DNA from 3 places in the Thermobifida alba genome. Region 3 is predicted to be linked to each of the others. Evidence: riboswitches for the same ligand, from Rfam matches in the RefSeq annotation. Region 3 holds a riboswitch; each other region holds the start of a gene.

Region 1 (9,813 bases), 590 kb from region 3:
ACCAGGGAACTGAAGAGCAGGCCCGGGCCGGTGGTGCACGGGTGGGCGTGCTGCTCCACCACGTAGACCTGCCGGGGACCGGCGACCTGCCACAGGTGGGGGCGCGGCCGGTCCAGGCAGTGCTCTTCGGTGAGCAGGTACCGGCGGTCGAAGGCCCGGTGCAGGACCGGGCTGATGGCCGGGGAGTCCGCCGGTCGCCTCGGTGCGCCGGGGCGGGGCGGCGCCTCGTCCGTCCGCAGCAGCAGGTCCCGCTGCCCGGGCGGGGCCGAGGCCAGCCGCTGCCACCGGCGCCGCAGCGTCCGCTCCTCCGGCGCGCACACCCACGCCCGGCGTGCCGCCACACCGGGCTGGTGCCACGGCAGCAGGTCGTCCAAGGTCGGCAGCGACCGCCATTCCGGCGGCTTCGGGGCGGGCCGGGCCGACGGCCGCTCCCCCGGGGTCCGGCCGGTGGTCTCGTCCGGGGGGACGGCCGGTCGGGGAACGCGCGGTTGCCCCCGGTCGGAGGGCTCGGAGTCCGTCCCGCCGCGGGGACGCCGCAGCAGGACGGACGCGGTGCGGTCACCGCCGCGCCCGTCGTCCGGCCGCCACGACAGGAATTCCCGGAACAGCAGTTCGAGTTCCGCACCGGGAATCCGCTCCGCCGACGCACCGAGGAATTGCGGGAGGAGCACCGTCCGCCCCCGTTGCGTTCCGTGGTGGAAAAGTGACCATTCGGAGCCGCTGGTGCAGAGAACATTGGGCAGATCCCGGAATGCCTCCCACCCGTCCCGGCCGTTCTCGTTCGCGGGAGCGTCAGGTGGAACGGGACTTCCGGGAGAGCGGATTTCCACGTACCCGATGCGGTGCTCCGGACCGCTGGAAACACCGTCGGCGTACACCCCGAAAACCGGTCGTGTTCCCGACTGGGCGGGGCGGACCTCCTCGTGCAGGACGACGGGAACCCCCAGCAGTGCGCCCATGCTCCGCAGGAGCGTCCGCAGCGGCTCACGCAGCAGACCCTCGCCGCGGAAGGCGAACCCCGGGGATTCGGAAGTGTCCAGAAGGAAATTGGTGACGATCCGTTCGGTGAATTTTCGGTTCCTCGGCGGCTGTCCGTGGGCCTGGGGTGCTCCGTGGGTGAGAGCGGTCATCACGTCTCCGAGGTTCAGGACCGTTCCGACAATTCCAGGAGACGCTTTTCCGAGGAGTTCCGTCAATAGTTTTTGTTCGAGGACGGAAAAAAGAGGGAGCCGTCCGGGGCGCTGCCCGGCGCCGCGGTCGGAGCAACCGGACTGAGGTCCGAGCGGCACCACCAAGACGATGATCTTGACACCAGCGGGGTCACAAGCGCAGATTATGGGTCATTTCTGTCAAGATCATGGTCATGTCGGGGAGGGCGGTCGGGTGACCGGTCTGCTTCGGCCGCGAGGCGCGGCAGCCTTGAGCGCCGCTCCGGTCCTGGAGGGGTTGTCGTCCTCCCGCAGCGCTTTACGTTCCCAGCCCCGCGAGGCTTCGCCCCCGGGTGCCCGTCGCTTGGCCGTCCCTCCGGCACCCGAGGGCTGGGGTAGGGCTGCCGGGCCTCCCGGCCGAAGCAGACCTACTGGTTCGGCCGCGACCCGGACTCCGGTCCGTGGCCACCCGCTGACCCGCGTGCACGCACCAGTTGACACCAAGCGCCGGTAACACCCCGCTCCCGTCAAGATCATGAAGTGTCAGACCCCCGGCGTAGTGTCGCCCCATGACCAACACCGACACACGGCGACTCGTCCTGCTGGACGCCCCCTCCAACCTGGGCCTGCGGCCGCCGGTCGAGGGCGCGGTCCCCGGGTGCTACAAGGCGCCGGGGGCGCTGCGCGACACCGGCCTGCTCGCCAGGTTGGGCGCGGAGGAGGGCGGCGTGGTCACCCCGCCGCGCTATGTCGCGACGTGGCAGCCCGGCGACGGGGTCCGCAACGCCGCGGCCATCGCCGCCTACACCCGTGCGCTCGCAGAGCGGATCGGCGCGGTCCGCGAGCGCGGCGGCTTCCCCGTGGTCCTCGGCGGCGAGTGCTCGATCGTGCTCGGCGGCGCGCTGGCGCTGCGCCGGACCGGCCGCTACGGGCTGGCCTACCTCGACGCGCACGACGACTTCCGCCACCTGGGCAACGCCCCGCACGTGGGCTCCGCGGGGGGCGAGGCCGTCGCGCTGGCCACCGGACGCGGCGCCGACGAGTTGGCCGACATCGACGGGCTGCGGCCCTACGTGCGCGACGAGGACGTGGTGGTGCTCGGCGCCCGCGAGCACGAGACGGTCAACGTCCTCGCGGAGGGCATCCGGGCGGTCAGCAGCCGGCAGATCCTGCGGGACGGCCCCGCCGCGGCGTGCGACCCGGCCCGCCAGGTGCTCGACCGCCCCGACCTGGACGGGTTCTGGGTGCACGTCGACATCGACGTGCTCGACCCGTCCGTCGTGTCGGCCGTGGACAGCCCCGACCCGGAGGGACTCGACGCCGACACCCTCGTGGAGATCCTGCGCGACCTGCTGTCCCTGCCCGGCGCGGCGGGTTTCGAGCTGACCGTGTTCGACCCCGACCTCGACCCGGACGGTGCCCAGGCCGCCCTGGTCGCCGACATCGTCGCGCGTACGCTCCACCGCTGAACAGGACGGCGCGTCCTCGGCGCGGTGCCCGCGGCGAGGACGCGGGGGTCAGGTCGCCGGGCAGGGCGCCTCGGCTGCTGCGGCCTCGGGGACCGGCACACGTCCCGGTCGCCGCAGCAGAACCGCGACGAGCGCGAACGCCGCGGCCAGCAGGCCCGAGCCGACCCCGAAGGCGAGCGTGTAGCCGCCGGTCAGCGCCTGCGCCTCGGGCTGTCCAGTGGCGAGCAGGGCATCGGCGCGCGCGGCGGCCAGCGTGGACAGCACCGCGACGCCGAGCGCGCCGCCGACCTGCTGGGTAGTGGTGAACAGCCCGGAGACCGCTCCCGCGTCCTCGGGGGTGGCCCCGGACATGCCCAGGGCGGTGAGTGCGGGAAGAGCCAGGCCGAAGCCGCCCGCGAGCAGCATCGTCGGCAGCACGTGCGTGACGTATCCGGCGTCCGCGGTCAGGCGGGTGAGCAGTCCGACCGCCACGGCCAGCAGCCCCAGACCGGTGAGCAGTACGGTCCGCTCGCCGAGACGCGCGACGAGGCGGGAGGACAGGCCCAGCGAGACGACCGCGATCACCACGGCGGCCGGGAGCATCGCCGCTCCGGTGGCCAGCGCCCCGTAGCCGAGCACGTTCTGCAGGTACAGGGCGATGAGGATCTGGAATCCGAACGTCGCGGAGACCAGCAGCACCTGCACGAGGTTGGCGGCGAGGACCGCGCGCACCGCGAGCACGCGCGGCGGCAGCAGCGGGGTGGCCGCCCGCGTCTGGCGGACGACGAACGCGGCGAGCAGCGCGGCCGCGAGGACGCCGCCGCCGACCGTGCGCGCCGAGGCCCAGCCGTGCTGGTCGGTGGCGACGATCGTGGCGACGCCGAGCATCAGGCCGGCGGTGGCCAGGACCGCGCCGAGCGCGTCGGCTCCCGTCCGCAGGCCCGGCCCGCGGTCGTCGGCGAGCACCCGCACGGCCGCGAACGCGGCCGCCAGGCCGAACGGCAGGTTGACGAGGAAGATCCAGGGCCAGCCGAACGCGTCGGTGAGGACACCGCCGAGGACCTGGCCGAGGGAGGCTCCGGCGGCTCCGACGAAACTGAAGACGCCGAGCGCCTTCGCGCGCTCACCCGGTTCGGGGAAGAGCGTGGCGATCATGCCCAGACTCACCGCCGAGACCGCGGCGCCGCCGACACCCTGCAGGAAGCGCGCGGCGATCAGCATCTCCTGGCCGGTGGCGAGGCCGCACAGCAGCGACGCGGCGGTGAACACCAGCAGGCCCGCCACGAGCACGCGTCTGCGGCCGAGCAGGTCGCCGAGGCGTCCGGCGAGCAGCAGCAGGCCGCCGAACGCGATCAGGTAGGCGTTGACGGTCCAGGTGAGGTCGGCGGGGGAGAAGCCCAGGCCGTGCTGGATCTGCGGCAGCGCCACGGTGACGATGCTGCCGTCGAGGATGATCATCAGCGTTCCCGCGCACAGTACGGCCAGTGCCAGCCGGCGGGAACGGGGCGGGGAGGAGGGGTGGGACATGGCGGTCTCTCTCTGTCGGTGGACGACAGAGAGAGGCCATAGCAGATTGTTTTTTTGTAGACGATATGCTTTGGATCTAAGTTCGGCGCTGGCGGCTCCGCCGTACCGGTTTCGGTGACTCCACCGGCGTGGCCAGGTGCCCCTCGGCCAGACCGGTGAGCGCGGCCAGGAACACACCCCGCTGCTCCTCGGGCAGCGCGTCGAGGACCTCGCGGTGCACCCGGTCGGCGATCTCGGTGCCCAGGGCGGCCAACCGCTCCCCCTCGGGAGTGACGTGGATGATCCGCGCCCGCCGGTCCCGGCTCGACGGGCGGCGCTCGGCGAGCCCCGCCTTCTCCAGTTCGTCGACGGTGACCACCATCGTGGTCTTGTCCAGATCGGAGATCTCGGCCAGTTCGATCTGGGTGCGCTCGGCCTCCATGGCGTGGAACAGCACGCAGTAGGCGCGCGGCGTGATCCCGATCTCGGCGAAGGCCGCCGCCATCCGGGTCGCCAGCACGCGACCGGTGTGGGAGAGCAGGTAGGACAGGTCCGCGACGGTCCGGGTGGGCACGCTCATGGTCATACGACGAGCCTAGCAACCAGGTCTTTTCCGGATTGTCCGGTGAACGGACCATCCTCTTCCGCCCCTTCCGCGGATGCTCCCGTGTCCCCCGGGTAGTGGCGCGTCCACCACAACCGTCGACCCCCCAGGAGGAACAGTGCGCGGTCTGGCAACACTCATCGTCCTCGTGTGGCTGGCCATCGGAGCCCTGGCGGCCTGGCAGCGCGGCTACTTCAGCACCTCCGAGCAGAACTGCGCGTCGATCGGCACCACCTTCGTCACCGTCGTCGCGGGCCCGCTCAACTACATGGGGGCCAACCCCCAGGTCGACTGCGGAGACCTGCCCGAACCGTCGGAGTGAGCGGCCGCGGTGCGGCGGGAGACCGCTCCGGGCGGACCCGCCCCTGACCCGTCGCCCCGCGACCACACTGCCGGGAGTGGTCCGGAGACGGTGCCGATCGCGGGGAAGCAGGCGCCCGGTGGGGGAGGGAGGCCCGGGGCCGCGAGCACGGTGGACAGGACAGGGGCAACCGCGGACCGGCCGCGAGGGGCCTGCCCGAGCCGCCGGGGGGCCGCTCGGCCCCGACGGGATGGGCAAGGGGAAGGCCCCGGCGGAGCCGGACGGCCCCCGTGATAGCTTGCCACTGCCAGTCAACCCACGGTTGGGCCAGGGAATCCGGTGCGAATCCGGAGCTGACGCGCAGCGGTGTGGGGGACGGGCGGGACATCGGCCACTGGAGCGGTCTCTGGGAAGGCGTCCCGCTCGGATGAACCCGAGCCCGAAGACCTGCTGGCACCCTCCGGCCGCCCGCGCGGCGGACGGAGACCGAACAGCCGCCAGGCTCCGCGCACGAGCCTCACGCACAGAGGAACAGCCATGCCCTCACCGCGACGTGTCCTGTCCGCGCTCGCCCTGCCTCCCCTGCTCCTGCTCGCCGCGTGCGGCACGGAAGCGACCGAAGCCCCCGCCGGCACCGCCGAGGGCTACCCCAGGACCATCGAGAACTGCGGTCGGGAAGTCACCGTCGAAGCCCCGCCCGAGCGGGCGGTCTCCCTCAACCAGGGCTCCACCGAGATCCTGCTCTCCCTCGGCCTGGCCGACCGCATGGTGGGGACCGCGACCTGGACCGACCCGGTCGCCGAGGGACTGGAGGAGGCCAACACCACCGTCCCCCGACTGGCGGACAACGCGCCGTCGTTCGAGCGGGTCCTGGCGGAGGAGCCCGACTTCGTCTCCGCGTCGTTCGTCTCCACCCTCAGCGAGGGCGGGGTCGCCACGCGCGAGGACTTCGAGAACCTCGGGGTGCCCACCTACCTGTCCCCGGCCGACTGCGTCAAGTCCAACGAGGGCGCCGGTGACGGCGTCCGCGAGGAACCGCTGGCGCTGGACACCGTCTACGGGGAGGTGCGCGACCTCGCGACGGTCTTCGGGGTCGAGGAACGCGGGGAGGAACTCGTCGCCGAACTCCAAGAACGCGTCGACACCGCCACCTCCGGCATCGACGCCTCCGGGGTCACCGTCCTCTACTGGTTCGCCAACTCCGAATCCCCCTACATGGCGGGCTGCTGCGGCGCCCCCGGCATCATCACCGAGGCGGTCGGCGCCGAGAACGTCTTCGACGACACCCACGCCGAGTGGCCCCAGATCAACTGGGAGACCGTCGCCGACCGCAACCCGGACGTCCTCGTCATCGGCGACCTCACCCGCGAGAGCCAGACCGCAGAGACGGCGGAGGCCAAGATCCGCTTCCTGGAGGGCAACCCGGTCACCCGGCACATGGACGCGGTCCGCAACGAGCGCTACATCCTGCTCAGCGGCGCCGCCATGAACCCGTCGATCCGCACCGTCGAGGGAATCGAGAAGGTCGCCCAGGGCCTGCGCGACCTCGGCCTCGCGGACTGACCCGGTGGCCAGGCTCGGACCCCGGGGGGTTCTGCTGCTGTGGGCGGGCGGTCTCGCCCTGCTCGCGCTCTCCGTCGCCGCGGCGATCACGATCGGCCCCGCCGACATCGCCGTCCGCGACGTCTGGGCGGTCGTCGTCTCCCGGCTCGGCGGGGGCGAGTCCTCCCTCACCCCCATCCGCGAGGGGATCATCTGGGACCTGCGGCTGCCCCGCACCCTGCTCGCCGCGGTGTGCGGGGCGGGGCTGGGACTGTGCGGAGCCGTCCTGCAGTCCCTGCTGCGCAACCCGCTCGCCGACCCCTTCCTGCTCGGTGTCTCCTCGGGCGCCTCGACAGGGGCGGTCCTGGTGGTGGTCCTCGGAGTGGGCGGCGGGGCGGTGTCGCTGTCCGTGGGCGCCTTCGCGGGAGCGCTGTGCTCCTTCGCCTGCGTGCTGCTGCTCGGCTACGCCTCCGGCGGCACCACCGACCGCCTCGTCCTCTCCGGGGTCGCCGCCATGCAGTTGTTCTCGGCGTTGACGTCGTTCATCGTGATCTCCTCCGCCGACGCCGAGCAGACCCGCGGCGTGCTGTTCTGGCTGCTGGGCTCGCTCAGCGGCGCGAACTGGAACGACGTCATCACGGGCGCCGCCGTCCTGGGCGCGGTGCTGGCCGTGGCCGTCTACACCGCCACCGCGCTGGACGCGTTCGCCTTCGGCAGCGACGCGGCGGCCTCCCTCGGGGTCTCCGTCACCCGCGTCCGGCTGCTGCTGCTCACCGCCACCGCCCTGCTGACCGCGGTGCTGGTGAGCGTGGCCGGAGCGATCGGGTTCGTGGGGCTGGTGCTGCCGCACGCCGTGCGCGCCGTCGTCGGTTCCGGGCACCGGCGCCTGCTGCCCACCACCGCCCTGGCGGGAGCGGTCTTCCTGGTGTGGGTCGACACCGTCGCCCGTACCGCGATGGACCCGCAGGAGATCCCCGTGGGGGTGGTGACCTCACTGGTCGGGGTGCCCGCCTTCGCGGTCGTCCTCTACCGGGTGCGGAGGGGAACGTGAACGTGCCGAAGGAGGTGACGGCGTGGGACTGAGCGCCGAGAACGTCTCGTGGACGGCAGGCGGCAGGATCATCGTCGACGGGGTCAGCCTCGAACCCCGCCCGGGTGAGACCCTGGGGCTGCTCGGCCCCAACGGTTCGGGCAAGTCGACGCTGCTGCGCCTGCTCGCCGGAGTGCGGCCGACGTCGTCAGGGGTCGTCCGGCTCGACGGGAACCCCCTGAGGGAACTGGGCCGCAGGGCTGTCGCGCGGCGCGTCGCCGTCGTCGAACAGCACGCCACCACCCAGGTCCACATGACCGTCCTCGACGTGGTGCGCCTGGGGCGGACTCCCCACCGGCGCCCCTGGGGGGTCCCTTCCGCCAGGGACGAGGAGGCGGTGCGCGAGGCCATCCGGCGGACCCGTCTGGAGGAGCGGGCCGAACAGTCCTGGCACACGCTCTCCGGCGGAGAGCGCCAGCGGGTGCAGATCGCCCGGGCCCTCGCCCAGCAGCCGCGCGAACTGCTGCTGGACGAGCCGACCAACCACCTGGACATCCAGCACCAACTGGAGTTGCTCGCGCTCGTCGCGCGGCTGCCGCTCACCAGCGTGGTCGCGCTGCACGACCTCAACCTCGCGGCGATGTTCTGCGACCACCTGCTGGTCCTCAAGCACGGCCGCGCCGTCGCGGCGGGCACGCCCGGGCAGGTGCTCACCGAGGAGCTGATCGCCGACGTCTACGGCGTCCGGACCGTGGTGACCCGCGACGGGCCGGACGGCAGGCCCTCCGTTCGGTTCCTGCCCCCGGTGCCGGACGCGCCGACGCCGCCGCAAACGGGCACGGTCGGGGGCTTCTCGTCCGCCACGGGGTGACGGCGGCGGGAGTCCTCCGCCGAGGACTCCCGCCCGCGGCGGTCCTGTCGAGTGGCGCCACCTGCGGGAGGACGGTCGGGTGTGACGGTCCCGTCACGGAAAAGAGTTTTCCGTACTGTTATGTCTTGATTACGCAGAGCTTACGGTCCTACTATCCCAGCGGGAGCACACCACCGAAAACCCCGCTTCGGAGGAGGTCCCTTGCCTTCCGCAGGACAGATCCGACGCCGCCTCGGGCGGCGCGCACTCGTCGTGGCCTCGGCGGCCACGCTGCTGCTCTCCACCGTCATGGTCGGCACCGCGTCCGCGCACGGCTCCACCATCGACCCGCCGTCCCGCAACTACGGCTGCTGGGAGCGGTGGGGCAGCGACTTCCAGTCGCCCGACATGGCCACCGAGGACCCCATGTGCTGGCAGGCCTGGCAGGCCGACACCACCGCCATGTGGAACTGGAACGGCCTGTACCGCGAGCACGTCGCGGGCAACCACCAGGCCGCCATCCCCGACGGACAACTGTGCAGCGCGGGCCGCACCGGCGGCGACCGCTACGCCGCACTCGACGTGCCCGGTGAGTGGCACGCCACCGAGGTCGACAACGACTTCACCGTCACCGTGCACGACCAGGCCCACCACGGCGCCGACTACATCCGGATCTACGTCACCGAGCAGGGCTACGACCCCGTCACCGAACCGCTCGGCTGGGACGACCTGGAACTCGTCGCCGACACCGGCCTCCTCGCGCCCGGCGAGGGACGCCCCGAGAACAGCTACCCCCTCAACGGGGTGTCCATCGACATCGACGTACACGCCCCCGGACGCACCGGCCGCCACGTCGTCTACATGATCTGGAAGGCCAGCCACTACGACCAGACGTTCTACGCCTGCAGTGACGTGGTCTTCCCCGGCTGATCCCCGGGCAAGCCGCCGCGCGGCCCCCGTTCGGGTCTTTCCCCACGGCGAACGGGGCCGCGCGGCCCTCACCCCAGGAGGGTGGCGCCGTTGACCACGAGCAGGTCGGCGACCAGGCGGCACACCCGCCCGTCGGCGTCCCGGCCCGCCCACACCGGGTAGCTGCCGTCCCCCCCATCCCGAGGAGAACGCGACGAGGTTCGCGCCGCTGTCCGGGTCGGTGATGCTGAGCGTCCGCTCGCCCTGCACCTCGATTCCCTCGGGGTTGTCTCCGAGGAAGACGTCCGTGTACCGGTCGAAGTCCTCCATCAGCTTCAGGAAGTGGGGCAGGGCGGCGGCGTCGAAGAAGCAGCCGATGCCGCCGTCCACACCGAACCCGAAGAACTCGCCGTCGTCGAGCCGCCTCGGGTCCTGCCCCGGCAGCGTCGCCGGCTCCCACGAGGCCACGGGGACG
Region 2 (9,813 bases), 620 kb from region 3:
CGAGCCCTCTTCCCCGAGGCGCTGCGGCCACACGGGCGGCAGGCGCCGGATCGGCAACGGAGCCGCATCGTTGTGCCGGACCTCCGCCCGGCGGCCGGCGTCCGGTGGGATCGTCGTAGCCCGGACACCTGTCACAGCCCCAGCAGGAGGAGGAACACGTGGCCCGCCGCATCGACTACCTCAACGACCCCGACGCGCCGCAGGCCAACAGCCTCGTGCCGTCGGTCAACGTCGCCGTCCGAGACGAGGAGGGGCGGCTGCTGCTGATCCGCCGCAGCGACAACGGCAACTGGGCGCTGCCCGGCGGGGCCATGGACCTGGGGGAGCGGCTGGCCGAGGCCGGGGTGCGCGAAACCCTGGAGGAGACCGGGATCCGCTGCGAGATCACCGGGCTCGTCGGCATCTACACCGATCCGGGCCACGTCATCCACTACACCAGCAACGACGAGGTCCGCCAGGAGTTCTCCGTCGTGCTGGCCGCCCGGCCCGTCGCGGGCGAACCGACCCCCAGCAGCGAGTCCACCCGGGTCCTCTGGGTGGAGCCGGACCAGGTCGACCGGTACCGGATCCATCCGTCCATGCGGCTGCGCATCACCCACGCCCTGGCGGACCGCGGCACCCCCCACATCGGCTGACGCCCACGGGCGGCACCGGTCCTCACAGCGCCTCGGCCTTCGCCAGCAGCACCGCCCGTTCACGTTCGTTGGCCGCCAACTCCGCCGCGGAGAGCAGTTCGGCGCGCGCCTCGTCGGTGCGGCCCAGTCGGGCCAGCAGTTCGCCGCGCACACTCGGCAGCAGGTGGGAGCCCTGGAGCGCCTTCTCGTCGGCGAGTCGGTCGACGAGTCGCAGCGCGTCCGCGGGGCCCGCGGCCATCGACACCGCGACCGCGCGGTTGAGTTCCACCACCGGGCTGGGCGCGATCCGCCCCAGCGCCTCGTACAGCAGCACGATCGTGGACCAGTCGGTCTCCGCCACGCTGGGCGCCACCGCGTGGCACTCGGCGATGGCCGCCTGCAGCCCGTACGGCCCCAGGCCCCGGCCGGTGGCCGCGGCCCGCCGCAACGCGGCCCGGCCGCGGGCGATCTGCGCGTGGTCCCACCGGGTGCGGTCCTGGTCGGCCAGCAGGATCGGGGAACCGTCGGGGCGGAGGCGCGCCGCGAACCGGGACGCCTGCAACTCCATGAGGGCGACCAGTCCGTGCACCTCCGGCTCCCGGGGCAGCAGACCGGCGAGGACACGCCCCAACCGGAGCGCCTCGTTCGCGAGGTCCGCGCGAATCCAGCGGTCCCCCGACGTCGCCGCGTACCCCTCGGTGAAGACGAGGTAGACCACGCCGAGGACCGCGCCCAGCCGCTCACCCCACTCGTTCGGATCCGGTGCCTCGAACCTCACCCGGGCGGCCGCCAGGGTCTTCTTCGCCCGGGTGATGCGCGCCTGGACGGTGGCGACCGGCACGAGCAGCATCCGGGCGATCTCGGCCGTGGTGAGACCCCCGACGACCCGGAGGGTCAACACGATCTGCGCCTGACGCGACAGCGCCGGGTGGCACGCCGTGAACACCAGTCGCAGCATGTCGTCGTCGATCGGCTGCCACTCGTCCTCGCCGGTCTCGTCGAGGTCGCGGGCGATCGCGCGGTACCGCTCGTCGAGGCGTTCGCGGCGCCGCCAGACGTCGACGGCGCGGCGCTTGGCCACGGCCGTGAGCCAGGCGCCCGCATTGCGCGGAACGCCCTGCTCCGGCCACGACTGAAGCGCCTCGACGACCGCTTCCTGCGCCAGTTCTTCGGCGAGGCCGACGTCGCCGGTCATCCGGGCCAGTGCGGCGACCACGCGCGCCCCCTCGATCCGCCAGACGGCTTCGATGGTGCGGTGCGGGTCTGCCGCCCGGGTAGGCTCGGTCGTCCCGGTCACCGGGTGCTGAGTTCCTGGCGCCACCCGGCTTCCTTCTTGATGTACTCGTTGTCGGCGTAGTCGGCGAAGTCCTCCATCTCGTTGACCCGCCGCACCTCCAGCTTGGTGCCGGGGCCCAGCGGGGCGCGCTTCGCCCACTCCACGGCCTCCTCCCGGCTGGCAGCCTGGATGATCCAGAAGCCGTTGAACAGCTCGTGGGTCTCGCCGTAGGGCCCGTCGGTGACCAGGGGCTCCTCGGCGTCGAAGTCGACGACGGCCCCCTCGGCCGCGTCGGCCAGGCCCTCCCCGGCCAGCAGCACGCCCGCCTTGACCATCGCCTCGTTGTAGGCGCCCATCTCGTTGATGACCTCTTCGAAGTCCCGCTCCTTGGACGCCTGCACGGCCTCGTCGGTGGCGCGCATGATGAGCATGTACTTCATCGTCTCTCCCGGTGTCGGGGGAACCGCTGTCCGTGTCCCTCTACCCCCTGCGTCGAACGGGCACCGCCCCGATCGACACCGGTCGAGAAATTTTTCCGCGATCCCACCGGTCCGTGCGTTCATGCGTGACCGCCGCCGGCCGGAGGCCCCGGGCGGTGACCGGGCAGCGGACCGTCGGGAGCGGTGCCCGGGGCCGGACCTTCCGAAGTCCGGCCCCGGGCACCGCGGTCATGCCGTCACGGTCGTGCCGACGGGGAGCGGACCTCCCGGGCCGCCGTCACCAGGTTCTCCAGCGAGGCGCGGACCTCCGGCCAGTCCCGCGTCTTCAGGCCGCAGTCCGGGTTGACCCACAGTCGTTCGGCGGGGAGCGCCTCCAGGCCCCTGCGCAGCAGAGCCGCCATCTCGGCGGTGTCCGGCACCCGCGGGGAGTGGATGTCGTACACCCCGGGACCGGCCTCGCGCGGGTAGCCGTACGAGGCGAGCTCGTCGGCGATCCGCATGTGGGAGCGGGCCGCCTCCAGGCTGATGACGTCGGCGTCCAGGGCGTCGATGGCTTCGACGACGTCGCCGAACTCGGCGTAGCACATGTGGGTGTGGATCTGGGTGTCGGGGCGGACCGCGCTGGTAGCGATCCGGAACGCCTCGGTGGCCCAGGCGAGGTAGGCCGGACGGTCGGCGCCGCGCAGCGGCAGTGCCTCCCGCAGCGCGGGTTCGTCGACCTGGATCACCGCGGCGCCCGCCGCTTCCAGGTCGGCGACCTCGTCCCGCAGGGCCAGCGCGACCTGGCGGGCGGTCTCCGCGAGCGGCTGGTCGTCGCGGACGAAGGACCAGGCGAGCATCGTCACCGGTCCGGTGAGCATGCCCTTGACCGGGCGGTCGGTGAGCGACTGGGCGTACGTCGTCCAGCGCACGGTCATCGGAGCGCTGCGGGAGACGTCGCCGACGAGGATCGGCGGGCGGACGTAGCGGGTGCCGTACGACTGGACCCAGCCGTGCTGGGTGGTCAGGTAGCCGGTGAGCTGCTCGGCGAAGTACTGCACCATGTCGTTGCGTTCGGGTTCGCCGTGCACCAGGACGTCCAGTCCGACCTCCTCCTGGAAGGCGACCACCGCGCGGATCTCGTCGGCGATGCGCTGCTCGTAGGCCGCCGTGTCGATCCGCCCGGCCCGCAGGTCCGCCCGCGCGGAGCGCAGTTCGGCGGTCTGCGGGAAGGAGCCGATCGTGGTCGTGGGCAGCGGCGGCAGCTTCAGGCGGTCGCGCTGGGCCGCGGCCCGTTCGGGGTACGGCTGGGTGCGGCGCGCGGTGGCTTCGGTGACAGCGGCACAGCGGGCGCGGACGGCTGGATCGCGGGTGACGGGTGAGGCCGCACGGGAGGCCAGATGGGCGCGGTTGGCGGCGAGTTCCCCGGCGACGGCTCCGGTGCCGTGGGACAGGCCCCGGGCCAGGACGACGACCTCTCTGGTCTTCTGCCGGGCGAAGGCCAGCCAGCGGGCGATCTGCGGGTCGATGCCGTGCTCCGCCGAGACGTCGAGCGGGACGTGCAGCAGGGAGCAGGAGGCGGCCACGTCCACCCGGTCGGCCAGACCGAGGAGCGTGGCCAGCGTGGCCAGCGACTTCTCCAGGTTGTCGACCCACACGTTGCGGCCGTCGACGACGCCCGCGACCAGGCGTTTGCCGGGCAGTCCGCCGATCGCGGCGAGGCCGTCGAGGTTGGCTGCCGCGGGGCCGGTGAAGTCCACGGCCAGGCCCTCTACCGGGGAGGCGGCGAGGACCGGAAGCGCCTCCCCGAGCCGGTCGAAGTACGAGGCGACCAGCAGTTTCGGCCGGTCGGAGAGTTCGCCCAGCATGCGGTAGGCTGCCGCGGCGGCGTCCAGTTCGGCCGGGGACCGGTCCTGGACGAGGGCGGGCTCGTCCAGTTGCACCCACTCGGCGCCCGCGGCCCGCAGGTCGGCGAGCACCTCCGCGTAGACGGGAAGCAGCCGGTCCAGGAGGCTCAGCGGGGCGAAGCCCGCGGCGACGTCCGGCCCGGGCTTGGCGAGGAGCAGGTAGGTGACCGGGCCGACCAGGACGGGACGGGCGGTGAGCCCCAACTCCCGGGCCTCGGCGAATTCGGCGACCTGCCGGGTGGAATCAGCGGTGAAGACCGTGTCGGGGCCCAGTTCCGGCACCAGGTAGTGGTAGTTGGTGTCGAACCACTTGGTCATCTCCAGCGGTGCCGCGTCCTGGCTGCCCCGGGCCATCGCGAAGTAGCCGTCCAGCGGGTCGGCGGCCACGGCGGCGCGGTGGCGCCGGGGGACCGCACCGACCATGACGGTGGTGTCCAGCACGTGGTCGTAGTACGAGAAGTCGCCGGTGGGGACCTCGTGGACACCGGCTTCGGCCAGTTGCCGCCAGTTGGCGCGGCGGATCTCCGCTGCGGTGCGGTGGAGCGCACCGGCGGTGACACGGCCCGCCCAGTAGCCTTCGACCGCCCTCTTCAGTTCCCGGTTCGGCCCCTGGCGGGGGTAGCCGTACACGGTGGCGCGTGCCGCCGCTGCCGTGGCCTTGGCTGTCACAGCACTCTCCTTCGCGAGCTGCTCTCGGCGGCGACCCCGGGACGGGGGAGGCACGAAGGAAAGGTCTGCGGGGCGGACGTACGGGGGTACGTCCTCCGCTCGTGTGTACGCCGACCCGCCCTCGGAGTCACCGAAACTTCCGCACACGGCGGTCCGTGCGCGGGCAGTGGCAGGTCTTCGGACTTGCGGGCACACCTCGTGGTACGAGGCGCCTACTGGCCGTCGCTTCCCAGACCCGTTTCCCCGGGCCCAGTGCGTGTGACGGCGGTCGTTCCCGCTCACCGCTGCGGGGCAGTCCCGGAATCCCACCGGGTTCCCTCTTGCGACGCTCCTGTCTGGCGGACAGGGCGAACCACCGCGGCCCCCAGCCTAGGGGGTCGGTGCGGGGCCGGTGCACGCTGGTCCGATGATCTTGTCCTCAGTGCCATCGGGGAAGCCGAAAAGGGCACCAGGGACAAGATCACCGTGCGCTTCCTGTCCCGCACCCACGACAAAGGCCCTGTCGCTGCGTTCCCGCAGGTCAGGGCCTTGATCTTGCTGGTCTCAGCTGGCGCACTCGGAGGGACTCGAACCCCCAACCTTCTGATCCGTAGTCGTGTGCGGGATGTCCGTGGAGGTCCAGAAACGGTGTCTGAGCTGGGTGGACGCCTTTCAGGGAGGGCGATGATTCCGGAGCTGTCCAGCCCTGTTCGGAGCCGTTGTTAGCAGCCGTGTTAGCACGGGGGCGGCGACGCTACGGGATCGGGTCAGCCCTGCGCCACCCGGGATTTCGGCAACCACAGCGGCGGGCGACCACGGTCCTCGGTCGTGGTGCTCGATCGCGCCGGAGTCCTCAGCCACAGACAGGCAGAGTCGCGCGATCGAGTGCCACGGGAACCGAGGACGTCAGGAACCACGGCTCGGTGACTACGGCCGGTGGGCGGTCGCCTGCGGCAAGCGGAATCAGGAGCCGTCTGGGGGTGGCCCCGGACCGGGCGGCAGCCCGCAGCCGGGGCCACCCCCAGACGCCGCGACGGCGCGCAGCGCCGTCGCCTTGATCCCATACAGCCAGATTCGGCAGTCGATGCCGGAAGGCGAAGTCTCTGACTAGCGTGCTCGGTGGAGGTGTTTGCCGTCGTGGGCGCGGACGTGGGGTGCGTCGCTGTCCAGGGCGTCGAGGAGGCGGACCGAGTAGACCTCGGTCATCCGTTCCTTCACTTCTTCGGGGGTGAGCCAGGCGACGGCGGTCGACTCCGAGGAAGGGTGCTCCCGGCCTCCGGAGGGGTGGCAGCGGAAGACCAGGGCGACGATTCCGCGAGCCATGTTCTTGTAGACGCCGGTCAGGCGGTCCACTTTCACCAGGACGCCAGTCTCTTCCCGCACTTCGCGGACGACGCCGTCCTCGGGGGTCTCGTCCAGCTCCAGGACGCCGCCGGGAAGTTCCCACGTTCCGTTGTCCCGGCGGCGGATGGCCAGAAACCGCCCGTCGTCTCGGATGACGGCTCCCGCCACTGACACTGAATGCAGCGGCGTTGACGGGGCCTCTCCGGTGCTGTTACCCATGTACAGGAGCATAGGAGGTACCCAAGGACTATGGCGAGCACAGTAGGGGCAAGGTCGGCGAAGCCGATGTACCTCCAGATCGCTGACGACATCGAGGAGCAGATCAAGTCCGACCGTCTGGCTCCGGGTGAGGAGATCCCCAGCGAGGCGGCGCTGATGGAGCGTTACGGCGTCTCCTCGGGAACGGTCCGCAAGGCCGTCGCAGAACTGCGCACGGCTGGCCTGGTGGTGACCTACCAGGGCAAGGGCTCGTTTGTGAAGTCGCGTCCTCCGGTGACACGCAAGTCCTCGGATCGCTTCCGGCGTTCGCACCGGCGGGCCGGCAAGGCCGCCTACATCGCGGAGACCGAACAGGCGGGAGTGAAGCCCACAGTCCAGGTGCTCTCGATCGGTCCGGTTCCTGCTCCACAGGAGATCGCCGACCGCCTGGGTGTGGAGGAAGGGGCCAAGGTACTGGCCCGGCGCCGCCTGTACTTCAGTGACGGGACCCCGACCGAGGAAGCGACGTCGTATCTGCCGTGGGACGTGGCTCGGGACATCCCCGAGCTGTTCGAGGAGAATCCGGGTGGCGGCGGTATCTACGCGCGACTGGAGGACCACGGGCACGAGTTCGCGGAGTACACCGAGACCATTCGAGCGCGTATCGCGACCAAGCAGGAGGCGACCGCGCTGAGACTGAGTCCCGGCTCCCCGGTCATCCACCTCACCCGCAACGCGGTGACCACGACAGGACGCGTGGTGGAGGTCTGCGACACGATCATGGCAGCTGATCAGTTCGTGCTCGACTACCGGATTCCTGCGACGGACTAACCGGCGGGTTCTCTTCTCCTTCCCCTCAGGAGGATTGACTTATGTACATAGGTGGGGCACCCTTGTCCATGCAACTCATGTACATGAGTAGATGAGCTCATCTCATGTTGATGAGCTGCTTTCTGGGTTTGCTGGTGTGGTGGTGCCCTCGATCCCTTGGCAAAGGGCACCACCACAGTCCCCCGAGGAGCAATTCCGTGACTGCCTCCGCTCCGCAACACTGCCGGGCCTGCCGGGGTCGTGGCTGGAAGACCGTCCGCCCTCGACGACTGGTCGTCGTACGTTCGTCCACCACCCGCAAGCCGTTGACGCGCGTCGTCTCTTGCTCCGCGTGTCGAGGAAAGGGTGTGTTGCGGTGACGGGGATCGCCCAACTTCCTCAGTCGTGACCAGGTATGGGCCTCAGAGCCAAGACCGGAGTTGTCGGGGGGAATGAATGCGTCCAGGGGAAGCGCGGGTTCGTGTCGTCGCTGAGGACTGGCGATCCATCACCTACGAGGCGGAGTTCACCCAGTCGAACGGTGAACGTGTGGTCAGGCGTTATCAGTGCGCCTTGCCCAAGGCCATAGCCTTACGACGGCTCAGGGCGACCTACATCGTGGGCTTGTGGCACGAAGTCGACGGAGCGTCGTGCTACCACGTCCGCCAGGTTGTCTCTCCGATCCTGTCGTCTGGTGACGAAGCAGCACGTGATGATGCGGTGCTGGTCGCTCGTGCCTTGGTCGACATGGAACGGCGCGCGACCTGCGGGGCTACTGTGGACAGTCTGCAGGTCTACACGGTGGAACGCGCGGTGGACTGGCAAGCCCTCTGACGCTTGTCGAGGCACAGAGTCATAAACGCGAGTGGGTTAGATCAACTTGGATCAAGTTCGCAGGTAAACTTGACCAAACGAGCGATGGACCAACCGGATGGTCAACATGTCAGGTCTGGAGTTTACGCCTCCTAAATACGCGCAGATCGTCCGAACGCTCCAAGAGCGGATCGAAGACGGTACCTACCCGGTGGGCGAGAAGCTGCCCTCCGAGACGCGTTTGGTGCGTGAGTTCGGCGCGGGTCGGTCTACGGTTGTTCGTGCTCTCCAGATCCTCAGCATGCAGGGATGGATCGAACGCGAACACGGGCGCGGTTCGTTCGTCAAGGGCGTTCCTCACCAGGCTGTCGAACGTTCGCATGCCGGGGCGAGTGCCTTTGAAGCTCCGGAGAACTCCAAGAGCGACCAGATCGTCTGTGCGGGACGGATGTCCGTTCCCGCGACCATCGCTGAGACGATCGGCCTACCCGAGAACGCTCCGGCGATCATGCGGCGGCGCTTGGTGCTCGTCGACGACGAACCAAGCGAGTTGGTGACGCTGTGGTTTCCTCTGGACGTGGCAGAAGGAACGGACCTTGGGGACCCCACCCCGATCAGCATCGGTGCCCGTGAACACATCCAGCGTGTCAAGCAACTCCGTCCTTCACTGGTCTTCGAGCGGCTCAGCGCACGACTGGCCACCGATGAGGAGAATGAACTCCTCGGACTCGAAAAGGGGACCCCAGTGCTCGGGATCGTCGCGCGGATAGTGGACACCTCGGGAGAAGTGCTTGCCGTCGCCGAAGTAGTTCTCCCCGGTGACCTGCATGAACTGGAAGACTCCTACTCGGCTGTGTAGGGGCCAGGGAAGCTCGATCACTTAGCCACTTGTTTGGTCAAGTTGGGCGGGCTATCCTGGCTTCAACTTAGTCAAACAAGTGGCTAAGTGATCGAGTGGATGTCCTGGAGAGGTGCTGCTAGATGGCGATTCAGGGTGCGTTGCCGGTGGAGTTCGGGACGGTGTTTCCGCATGGGGCGTTCGCGTTGGGGGTGGAGGCGGTGACGAACTTCGAGACCAAGCGGCCGGAGGTGGACCGGGAGACCGGGTTGCCGTTGTGGGCGGTGGAGGTGATCGACGCCGACCCCAACGCGCGGGGCAAGGCCAAGTCGGTGAAGGTCAAGGTGGCGGCCGAGGTCTGCCCGACCCTGCCCGATGAGGTGGCGGGGCTGCCGTTCCGGCCGGTGGAGTTCGAGGGCATGTCGGTCATGCCCTACGTGGACGACAACGGGCGCCGGCCTCGGGTGGCCTACTCGCTGCGGGCGCGCGGCCTGAAGGCTCCCGGCGCTGGTGCGCGCCGTGGTGCGGCCAAGGACGCCGCCTAGCTCCTGACAAGCAAGCGGGGCGGCCTGGTGCTGCAACACCGAGCCGCCCCTTCAACCCCTCCGTATTTCCGTTCGGCTTGCCAACCGATGAACCACAGAAGAGGTGTGTCTGATTATGGCTGACCAGCCGCCTCCCGTCTCACCCCGGGAGATCTCCGAGTTCCTGGCCCTGGTCCGTGAACGCTCCACGAACCGCGTCCCGTCGACTCCGGCCGAGGACGTGGTGTTCTTCGAGCGCAAGGCGGACCTGCTGTCCCGGATCGCCGTGCACTCCTTCGACCCTGAGGCGGTGGAGGTGGCGGCGATCGCCCGGGCCCAGCTCGACGCGGCCCGCTCCCGCCTGGCCGACTCGGCGGGGGGTGGGTGCTGATGTGGTGGTCTCCTCGCCCGGCCGCCCAGCA
Region 3 (9,813 bases):
TCCGCCAGTTCCAGCACCCGCTGGTTGAAGCGGAGCCAGCCGATCTCGCGGTTCATGAAGCGGTCGGCGGGCAGCGGGGCCTCCTCCCGCACCGGGGGCGCCGCCGTCTCCGCGGTCGCAGACCTCTTCTTCTCCACGCTCAGTCCGTCCCCCGATCCTCCGGCGTCCCCGAGTCCGCGCGCTTCACCGGTCCGCTGTTGCACTCAGGCAACATGCCCGGTAACGGTTTCTCCCAAAACACGCCCCTCATGACTTTTGGTGCATACCTCGTGACGTTCGGGTGGCGGCGGCGTCCTCACTGGTAGCCGCGGATCTCCCGGAACACCTCGGCGAGCGGGGCCTCGCGCGCGTCGAGGACGGCCCCGCCCGCCGGTGCGGAGAGCCCGGCCGCCTCCGCAGTGCTGGAGGGGGAGCGGTCCCGCACGGCGGGCACCGCGACGAGGACGACGGCGGCAGCGCGGCGATTCCCCCTCGGCCGTCGGCGCGAGGCGGGGGACCCGGCGGGTCTCCGGCCCTGCGGGAGGCCGCGCACGCCGGGGTGGGCGGAACGTGACCGGAGGGCGTCTCACATGGTGATCGCGGGCCCGACGATCAGGGTGAGCGCCCCGGTCCGCAGCGCGACGTTGAGCCACAGGTTGCGGTAGCGCGTCCACAGGTAGCCGTAGAGCAGTCCGACGACTCCGTACCCGGCGACGGCCACCGCGTAGTCGCCGGCCACGGCGTGCGTGTCGAACCGGAAGAAGTCGGCGTATCCGCCGAGAGCGGCGTAGGCGACCGCGAACAGCAGCGCGACCAGCACGATCCCGGCGCCTCGGCCCAGTACCGCCTCGAGTCTGGTCTGCAGCAGGAAGCGGAAGAAGACCTCCTCCGGCAGTGCGACGAGCAGCAGGACCACCAGGGCGCCGAGCAGCAGCCCCCCTGCGCCCGCACCGGCGAGCGCCTCCCACCGGTAGTACAGGACGACGGCCAGGACCACGGCCACCGGCACCGCTCCCCACCAGCGCCAGGGCTCCCCGACCCGTACCGCCAGGGCCTGCAGCTGCGAGACCCGGCCCACCCGCGGCTGTCCGGCCCGGTCCACCAGCAGGACGGGCAGGAGGCCCAGGAACACCACCCGGGCCACCGGGGTGCCCAGGACGTGCAGGGCGCCGCCGAGGGCTTCGAACAGCCAGGCGAGCAGGACCGCGCTGAGCAGGAAGGCGAGCAGGCACAGCAGCAGCCGGGTCAGTTCGCGGCCGATCGGGCGTCCCCCGAGCGCCAGGGCGACCCGGTCGTCGAGCGCGGTCCTGCCGTGGCGCGGCGGCAGCAGCCGGACCAGGGCCAGGCCGAGGGCGGTGGGCACCCAGTACACCCGCGGCAGGAGGACCAGGCTGTGCGGGTCGATCCAGTCGACTCCGGCGGCGGAGGCGGCGGCCACGACGAGCACGCAGGCCGCGATCAGGGCGACCCCCGCCCAGAGCACCCACACGCGTACCCGTTCCACCGGTCCCCCTCGACAGCCGGACCTCCAGTCTGCCCCGGAGCGCGCCGACTGCCGCGGAACGTCCGCGGAATGTCGGTGCCCCGGTCAGGCGCCGTCCGGTGCGTCCGCCGCGCGTTCGGCGGCGGCCAGGGCGGTGACCGCGCCCAGTTCCCAGCACGCCTCCCGGTCGGCGCGGGAGAGGTCGCCGACGACGGTGACCGGCGGCCGGTGCCGGTGCCAGGACAGGCCCTTGGCGATCGACTCGACCGCGCGGACCGCCCCGGCGGTGTCGTTGTTGCCGTGCACGTACAGCGCGTAGGGCAGGCCGGCGGTCTCGGACAGGCACGGGTAGTACACGGTGTCGAAGAAGTGCTTGAGGGCTCCCGACATGTAGCCGATGTTGGCGGGGGTGCCCAGGACCACCGCGTCGGCGGCGAGCACGTCCACGGCGGTGGCGGCCAGCGCCGCGCGGGTCACCACCTCCACGCCCTCGACCTCGTCGGTGCGCGCCCCGTCCAGCACCGCCTCCAGCATCGCCTGGGTGGAGGGGGACGCGGTGTGGTGCACGATCAGCAGGCGGGCCATGGTTCCAGTATCCCGATCCCGCGACGACCGCGCCGGGAAGGGGCCGTGGCACGCGGTCCGAAGGGCACCAACCAGTGGCGATCCTGTTTCCAGAGCCATTGGAGCGACCGGGAATGACCTTGGAAACAGGATCGCCGGTGGCTTCTCTCCCCCGGCACCCCGGGGACTGACCCGGTTCTACCAGGGGCGAACGGGACACCGAAACGGCGCTGCTGTACTGTCTCTGGTGCCGCGGTGCTCGGGAAGTCCGGTGCGAATCCGGACGCGGGACTCGCCACTGTATTCAGGTACTCCGCCGGTACGACGCCACTGGACACACCAGGTCTGGGAAGGCATCGGCGGGGGATCCCTGTGAGCCAGGAGACCGGCCGCGGTGTTTGCCCGACTTCCACGAGTTCCTTGGAAAGGCGGACCACCGGTGCACACCCGTGTCCCCCCTCCCCCGTCCCCGCTGCCGCGCCGCTTCCCCCTCCGCGCCCTGCCCCTGGCACTGCTGGCCCTGACCGCGTGCGGCGACCAGACCCCCGATTCCGGCCCCGCGCCCGCCGCGGCGGCCGTCACCGTGGCCAACTGCGGCCACACCGTCGCACCGGAGACGACCCCGCAGCGCGTCATCACCCTCAACCAGGGAGCGACCGAAATCGTCCTCGCCCTGGGCGCCGAGGAACAACTGGCGGGCACCGCCTACCTCGACGACGAGATCAGCGCGGAGTGGGCCGACGCCTACACCCGGGTTCCCGTCCTGTCCGAGGAGTACCCCAGCCGCGAGGCGATCCTGGAGCAGCACCCCGACCTGGTCGTCGGCTCCTACGCCAGCGCGTTCACCGACCGGGCCGCGGGCGACCGCGAATCCCTCGACGAACTCGGCATCGCCTCCTACCTGTCACCGTTCGCCTGCCCCGACGCCGCCGACGTCCCAGAAGTCAGCTGGGACACCGTCCACCAGCAGATCGAGGAGTTGGCACTGCTGCTGGACCGGGAGGAGGAGGGCGACGCGCTGGTCGAACAGCAGCGGGCCACCCTCGACGAGATCCGCGGCCGGTCCCCCGCCGAGGGCCTCTCCGTACTGTGGTGGGACGGCGGCACCGACACCCCGATGGTCGGCGCGGGCGAGGGCGGACCTCAGCTGGTCCTCGACGCGCTGGGCGCCACCAACGTCTTCGCCGACCTGGCAGGCGAGTGGGCGACGACGAGCTGGGAAGCGGTCCTGGAGGCCGACCCCGACCTGATCGTCCTCGTGGACGCATCGTGGGACACCGCCGAGGAGAAGACCGCATTCCTCCGCGAGGACCCGGCGCTGCGCGACCTCACCGCCGTACGGGAGGAGGCGTTCATCACCGTACCCTTCTCCACCAGCACTCCCGGGGTGCGCAACGTGGAGGCCGTGCAGCTGATCGACGCCCAGCTGGCCGACGGCTGAGGCCCGCGGTGAGCGTCCTCGTGAAGGCACGGCCCGGTGCCGCACCCCGGCTCACCGTTCTCGTCGGCGCGGCGGCGCTGGTGCTCAGCGCCGCCCTCGGCGTGGTGATCGGCACCGCGGACCTGTCCGTGGCCACCGTGTTCCGGGCGGTCGCCGCGCAGCTCGGCGCCGAGACCGGAATCGACACCCTGACCCGGCACATCGTCGTCGACCTGCGCGCGCCCCGGGTGGCGGCCGCGATACTGACGGGCGCCGGGCTCGCCGTGTGCGGCGGGGTCCTGCAGTCCCTCACCGGCAACCCCCTCGCCGACCCCTACCTGCTCGGCCTGTCGTCGGGGGCGCTGCTCGGCGTCTCGCTGAGCCTCTTTTTCGGGCTGGGCGCCGCCGGGGTGGCGGGATTCGGCGCGACGTCGGTGGCCGCGTTCCTCGGCTCGCTGGCCGCGCTGGCGCTGGTGTTCGCCCTGGCCTCCGCGCGGACGGGGGCACTGCCGACGTCGCGGCTGGTCCTCGCCGGGATCGCGGTGGGCCAGCTCGGCAGCGCGGTCGCCTCCGGCCTCGTCCTGGCCTCCGACCGGGACGCCGCCCGCAGGATCACCGAGTGGACGCTCGGCTCGGTCGCCGGGGCACGCTGGAACTCCCTCGCCGTCACCGCCTCGGTGGTGGCGGTGACCCTCGCCGTCGTCCTCTGGTACTCCCGGGACCTGGACTCCTTCGCGTTCGGGGAGCGCGCGGCGACGAGCCTCGGCACCGACGTGGCCGGCGTGCGCCGGGTGCTGTACTGCGCGGTGTCGCTGTGCACCGCGGTCCTCGTCGCGCAGGCGGGGATCGTCGGCTTCGTCGGCTTGGTGGTCCCCCACATCGCCCGGTTCCTCACCGGCGCGGGACACCTGCGCCTGCTGCCGGCGAGCGCGCTGCTGGGCGCGCTGCTGCTGGTGTGGACCGACGTGCTGTGCCGCAGCGCGCTGCCCGACCGGGAGCTTCCGCTGGGGATCGTCACCGCCGTGCTCGGCGTGCCCGTGTTCGTCGTCCTGTTCCGCCGTCGGGGAGGCGCCCGTGGCTGACCTCCGTCCACCCGAGGTGGCGCTCCGCCGGGCCTCGTGGACCGTCGACGGCACTCCCGTCCTCCGGGAGGTCACGTTCACCGCTCCGGCGGGGCGGACGACCGGGCTCATCGGCCCCAACGGGTCGGGCAAGACCTCCCTGATCTCCCTGCTGGCCCGGTGGACCCGGCCGACGTCGGGGAGGGTACTCCTCGACGGGGTGGATGCGGGCTCCGTTCCGCTGCGGGAGTTCGCGCGACGCGTCGCCGCCCTGGAGCAGCACACCGCGACCGAACTCGACCTGACCGTCCGACAGGTCGTCGCGATGGGACGCGTCCCGCACAGCCGCCGTCTCGGCTTCGACCTGGACGGCGGGGACGACCCCGTGGTCGCCCGCGCCCTCGCCCGCGTCGGCGCGGCCGGGCTCGCGGACCGCCACTGGCACACCCTGTCCGGTGGGGAACGCCAGAAGGTGCAGGTGGCGCGGGTCTTGGCGCAGGAGCCGCGGGTCCTACTCCTCGACGAACTGGCGAACCATCTCGACCCGGCGGCCGGACTGCGGCTGCTCGACCTGGTGCGCGGGCTCGGACTCACCACGATCGGCTCGTTCCACGACCTCAACCTGGCCGCGATGTTCTGCGACCACCTGGTCGTGCTGCACCGCGGACGCGTGGTCGCCGAGGGAACGCCGCGGCAGGTCCTCACGCCCGCCCTGCTGGGCGAGGTCTACGGGGTGGAGGCGGTGGTGGACGACCACCCCGCCACCGGCGGTCCGCTCGTGGTGATGTGCGGCGCGGCCAGAGAGAAGGAGGAGGGATGAGCGCACCGGAGTGGATTCTCCTCACTGCCCCCGGCGACCTGGCCGTTGACCAGGAGGAGGTGCTCCGGCCACTGGCGGAGCGGCTCGCGGAGCGCTTCCCCGGCGTCCGCGTCCGCACCGCGCTGCTGCTGGGGAACGGGCCGACCGTCACGGAGGTGCTGGACGAGGCCGCCGCCGCGGGGGTGGCGGCCGTGACGGTCGTACACCCGCAGACGGTGGAGGACCGGGCGACCGCCGCGTGGCTGCGCCGGGTGGTCAGCCACTGGCTGCGGGAGGCGGACCCCGAGCGGGTGCCGCTGGTCCGGCTGGCACCGCCGCTGACGGGCGTGTCCGTGCTCGCCGACGCGGTGGGGCGGGCGGTCGAGGAAGCGGCGGAGTTCCCCGCGACGGGCGCGCCGCTGCTGTCGCCGGCGTGGCTGGCCCCACCCGACTTCACCCGCCACCTGCTGCTGTGCCGGGGGCCGCGCTGCTGTGCGCTGGGCGCGGAACGGGTCCACGTGGAACTGGTCCGCGCCGTGGAGCGGCACGGCGCGGCCGAGGACGACCACGTGCTCCTCACCCGCACCGGCTGCCTGTTCCCGTGCACGAACGGCCCGGTCGGCGTGGTCTACCCGGACGGCGTCTGGTACCGGCTGGCCGATGCGGACACCGTCGACCGGGTCGTCCGCGACCACCTCGTCGGGGGTGTGCCGGTCGCCGACGCCGCGTTCGCCCGCCGGCCGTCGGGGCCCGGGGAGTGAGCCGGGGTCAGTCCGCAGCGGCCCGGCGCAGCAGGTAGGTGTCCATCACCCAGCCCCGGGCCGCGCGGGCCCGCTCCCGGGCGGCCCGGACGGCGTCGAGGACCTCGCCGAGCCGTCCCGCCACCAGCTCCTCGTGTTCGGTGCCGAGGTTGGCCCCCCACCACAGGTCCCAGGCGTCACCGTCCAGGTCGGCGCAGGCCAGACCGCCGTCGAGCATCACCACCAGGTTGTCGGCACCGGAGGCGACGTCGGCGGCCAACCGCCGGCCGGTGGTCACCGTGACCGGGCCGCCGATACGGTTGAGCACCAGCCGGTGCCGGGCCGCGAGCAGCTGGACGCTGCTCACCCCGGGGATTACCCGGTAGTCCAGGTCCACCCCGCCGACGGTGCGGATCTGCTCCACCACCCGGATCGTGCTGTCGTAAAGGCTCGGGTCGCCCCACACCAGGAAGCCGACGGTGTTGCCGGGCCGGGTGTGCTCGACGACGGCGCGCGCGTAGGCGCGGGCCCGGGCGGCGTGCCAGTCCCGGACCTCCGCACCGTAGACGCGGTCGGTCGCGGGGGCGCGGTCGCGGGGCGGGTCGGGCACCGTGACGACCCGGTAGCCGTCTCCGGTGATGTGGCGGCGGCAGATCTCCTCCCGCAGCGCCACCAGGTCCCCGGTGCCCGCCCGGCCGGCCTCCGCCTCCTTGTCGGCGACGAGGAAGACGTCGACCTCGTTGAGGGCGTGCACCGCCTCGACGGTGAGCTGGTCGGGGCCGCCCGGTCCGATACCGATGAGCAGGGCCCTGCGGGTCATGGGCGGCCCGTCCCCCGGTCCTCCAGGTCACCCTCGACGTCCAGGTAGACCTGGCGCAGCGCGTCCATCGTCGCCGGGTCGGGCTCCTCCCACAGGCCGCGGTCGGCGGCCTCGGAGAGCCGCTCCACGATGCCGCGCAGCGCCCACGGGTTGGCCTCGCGCAGGAACTCCTGGTTCTCGGCGTCCAGCACGTAGGTCTGGGCGAGCGTCTCGTACATCCAGTCGGCGACCACCCCGGCGGTCGCGTCGTAGCCGAACAGGTAGTCGACGGTTGCCGCCAGTTCGAACGCGCCCTTGTAGCCGTGCCGGCGCATCGCCGCCAACCAGCGGGGGTTGACCACGCGGGACCGGAACACGCGGGCGGTCTCCTCCCGCAGCGACCGGGTGCGCACCCGGTCGGGGGTGGTGGAGTCGCCGATGTAGGCCTTCGGGTCGGCGCCGGTGAGGGCGCGCACGGTGGCGACCATGCCGCCGTGGTACTGGAAGTAGTCGTCGGAGTCGGCGATGTCGTGCTCGCGGGTGTCGGTGTTCTTCGCGGCCACCGCGATCCGCCGGTAGTTGGCGCGCATGTCCTCCGCGGCGGGTTCGCCGTGCAGGTCGCGGCCGTAGGCGAAACCGCCCCACGCGGTGTAGACCTCGGCGAGGTCGGCGTCGGTGCGCCAGTTACCGGAGTCGACGAGCTGGAGGAGTCCCGCGCCGTAGGAGCCGGGCGCGGAACCGAAGATCCGCCGCACCGCGCGGTCGGCGTCGCTGTGCTCGGCGAGGTCGGCGCGCACGTGGGCGCGCACGTAGTTGTCCTCGTCCGCTTCGTCCAGCTCCGCGACCATGCGGAAGGCGTCGTCGAGCATCGCGACGACGTGCGGGAAGGCGTCCCGGAAGAACCCGGAGATGCGGACGGTGACGTCGATGCGGGGACGGCCCAGCTCCTCCAGCGGGACGACGGCCAACTCCCGCACGCGGCGGGACTCCTCGTCCCACTCGGGGCGCACCCCGATGAGCGCCAGCACCTCGGCGATGTCGTCGCCGGAGGTGCGCATGGCCGAGGTGCCCCACACCGACAGGCCCACCGAACGCGGGTACTCGCCGGTCTCGGCCCGGTACCGGTCGATCAGGGCGTCGGCCAGCGCGGCCCCCGTCTCGTAGGCGAGGCGGCTGGGCACGGCGCGCGGGTCGACGGTGTAGAAGTTGCGGCCGGTCGGCAGCACGTTGACCAGGCCGCGCAGCGGCGACCCGGACGGCCCCGCCGGAATGTAGCCGCCGTCCAGGGCGTGCAGCACGGCGTCGAGCTCCTGGCCGGTCCCGGCCAGGCGCGGCACGACCTCCTCGGCCGCGAACCGCAGGACACGGACGACGTCGGGCGCGGTCTCCCCGAGCCGGTCGGCGACGGCGCGGGCCGCCTCCGGGGCCCAGCCGGCCTCTTCCATGCCCTCCACCAGGGCGCGGGCGCGCGCCTCGGCCGCGTCGACCTCGGCGAGGTCCCCGGTGTCGCCGTCCAGGCCAAGCGCGCGGCGCAGCCCCGGAACCGCCCCGGCCTTCCCGCTCCACACCTGGGAGGCGCGCAGGATCGCCAGCACCAGGTTGACCCGGGCCTCCCCGGTGGGCGCCTCACCCAGCACGTGCAGTCCGTCGCGGATCTGCGCGTCCTTGACCTCGCACAGCCAGCCGTCGACGTGCAGCAGGAAGTCGTCGAACTCGGCGTCGTGCGGGCGTTCGGACAGGCCCAGGTCGTGGTCGAGTTTCGCGGCCTGGATCAGGGTCCAGATGCGGGCGCGGATCGCGGGCAGTTTCGCCGGATCCATCGCGGCGATGTTGGCGTGCTCGTCGAGGAGCTGCTCCAGTTTGGCGATGTCGCCGTAGGATTCGGCGCGCGCCATCGGCGGGACGAGGTGGTCGACGATGGTGGCGTGGGCGCGCCGCTTGGCCTGCGCGCCCTCCCCCGGGTCGTTGACCAGGAACGGGTAGACCAGCGGCAGCGAGCCGACGGCCGCGTCGGTGGCGCACGCCGCGGACAGTGCGGCGTTCTTACCGGGCAGCCACTCCAAGGAGCCGTGTTTGCCGAGGTGGATGATGGCGTGCGCGCCGAAGCCGCGTTCCAGCCACCGGTAGGCGGCCAGGTAGTGGTGCGGCGGCGGCAGGTCGGGGTCGTGGTAGATCGCCACCGGGTTCTCTCCGAAGCCGCGCGGCGGTTGGATCATCAGCACCACGTTGCCCGCCTGGAGGGTGGCCAGCACGATGTCGCCGTCGTCGACGAAGAGCGTGCCGGGCGGCTCCCCCCAGTGTTCGGCCATCGCGTCGGTGAGTTCGGCGGGCAGGTCAGCGATCCACTCGCGGTAGCGTTCGGCGGGGATGCGGACCGGGTTGCCCGCCATCTGCTCGGCGGTCAGCCACTCCTCGTCCTGGCCCCCGGCTTCGATGAGCGCGTGGATGAGCGCGTTGCCCGCCTCGGTGTCGTCGGCGAGGTCCAGCCCGGGCAGTCCGTCGCCCAGGTCGTACCCGGCGTCGCGCAGGGCCCGCAGCAGCCGCACCGCCGAGACGGGAGTGTCCAGGCCCACAGCGTTACCGACGCGGGAGTGCTTGGTGGGGTAGGCCGACAGCACGACCGCGATGCGGCGCTGCGCCGGAGGGGTGTGGCGCAGGCGGGCGTGGGCGACGGCGATGCCGGCGACGCGGCGGCACCGTTCGGGGTCGGTGACGTAGTGGGGCAGGCCCTCGTCGTCGAACTCCTTGAAGGAGAACGGCACGGTGATGATGCGGCCGTCGAACTCGGGGACGGCGATCTGGGAGGCGGAGTCCAGGGGGGAGGTGCCGTCGTCGGAGGCCGCCCACTGGTCGCGCCCCCAGGTCAGGCAGAGCGCCTGGAGGATCGGGATGTCAAGCCGCGCCAGTTCGCCGACGTCCCACGCCTCGTCGTCGCCTCCGGCCGAGGCCGCGGCCGGGCGGGTCCCCC

Evidence for each region. A riboswitch is a leader RNA that binds a small molecule or an ion and turns the genes downstream of it on or off. The one in region 3 is predicted to bind cobalamin.
Region 1: it holds a riboswitch for cobalamin, as region 3 does, so the genes downstream of both, FOF52_RS00120 (ABC transporter substrate-binding protein) here and FOF52_RS19425 (ABC transporter substrate-binding protein) in region 3, are expected to answer to the same signal.
Region 2: it holds a riboswitch for cobalamin, as region 3 does, so the genes downstream of both, metE (5-methyltetrahydropteroyltriglutamate--homocysteine S-methyltransferase) here and FOF52_RS19425 (ABC transporter substrate-binding protein) in region 3, are expected to answer to the same signal.

Annotation. Positions count from the first base shown of each region.
Region 1 is NZ_CP051627.1:25,711-35,523, forward strand. It holds gene FOF52_RS00095 (type ISP restriction/modification enzyme) at 1-671, opposite strand, end outside; gene FOF52_RS00100 (arginase family protein) at 1,718-2,617, shown strand; gene FOF52_RS00105 (MFS transporter) at 2,666-4,123, opposite strand; gene FOF52_RS00110 (MarR family winged helix-turn-helix transcriptional regulator) at 4,200-4,688, opposite strand; gene FOF52_RS00115 (hypothetical protein) at 4,825-5,028, shown strand; cobalamin riboswitch at 5,299-5,476, shown strand; gene FOF52_RS00120 (ABC transporter substrate-binding protein) at 5,545-6,570, shown strand; gene FOF52_RS00125 (FecCD family ABC transporter permease) at 6,575-7,600, shown strand; gene FOF52_RS00130 (ABC transporter ATP-binding protein) at 7,623-8,450, shown strand; gene FOF52_RS00135 (lytic polysaccharide monooxygenase auxiliary activity family 9 protein) at 8,652-9,359, shown strand; partial or broken gene FOF52_RS22220 (hypothetical protein) at 9,428-9,526, opposite strand; partial or broken gene FOF52_RS22070 (DUF4241 domain-containing protein) at 9,543-9,813, opposite strand, start outside.
Region 2 is NZ_CP051627.1:3,719,249-3,729,061, reverse strand. It holds gene FOF52_RS16515 (NUDIX hydrolase) at 159-635, shown strand; gene FOF52_RS16510 (RNA polymerase sigma factor) at 658-1,911, opposite strand; gene FOF52_RS16505 (YciI family protein) at 1,908-2,330, opposite strand; gene metE (5-methyltetrahydropteroyltriglutamate--homocysteine S-methyltransferase) at 2,567-4,885, opposite strand; cobalamin riboswitch at 5,037-5,257, opposite strand; gene FOF52_RS16495 (NUDIX hydrolase) at 5,972-6,439, opposite strand; gene FOF52_RS16490 (GntR family transcriptional regulator) at 6,458-7,237, shown strand; gene FOF52_RS16485 (hypothetical protein) at 7,673-8,050, shown strand; gene FOF52_RS16480 (GntR family transcriptional regulator) at 8,148-8,888, shown strand; gene FOF52_RS16475 (plasmid replication, integration and excision activator) at 9,011-9,412, shown strand; gene FOF52_RS16470 (hypothetical protein) at 9,528-9,782, shown strand; gene FOF52_RS16465 (FtsK/SpoIIIE domain-containing protein) at 9,782-9,813, shown strand, end outside.
Region 3 is NZ_CP051627.1:4,341,644-4,351,456, reverse strand. It holds gene FOF52_RS19445 (RNA degradosome polyphosphate kinase) at 1-92, opposite strand, end outside; gene FOF52_RS19440 (hypothetical protein) at 296-433, opposite strand; gene FOF52_RS19435 (CPBP family intramembrane glutamic endopeptidase) at 566-1,483, opposite strand; gene FOF52_RS19430 (flavodoxin family protein) at 1,568-2,047, opposite strand; cobalamin riboswitch at 2,263-2,434, shown strand; gene FOF52_RS19425 (ABC transporter substrate-binding protein) at 2,466-3,467, shown strand; gene FOF52_RS19420 (FecCD family ABC transporter permease) at 3,476-4,528, shown strand; gene FOF52_RS19415 (ABC transporter ATP-binding protein) at 4,521-5,327, shown strand; gene FOF52_RS19410 ((2Fe-2S) ferredoxin domain-containing protein) at 5,324-6,067, shown strand; gene cobF (precorrin-6A synthase (deacetylating)) at 6,075-6,866, opposite strand; gene cobN (cobaltochelatase subunit CobN) at 6,863-9,813, opposite strand, start outside.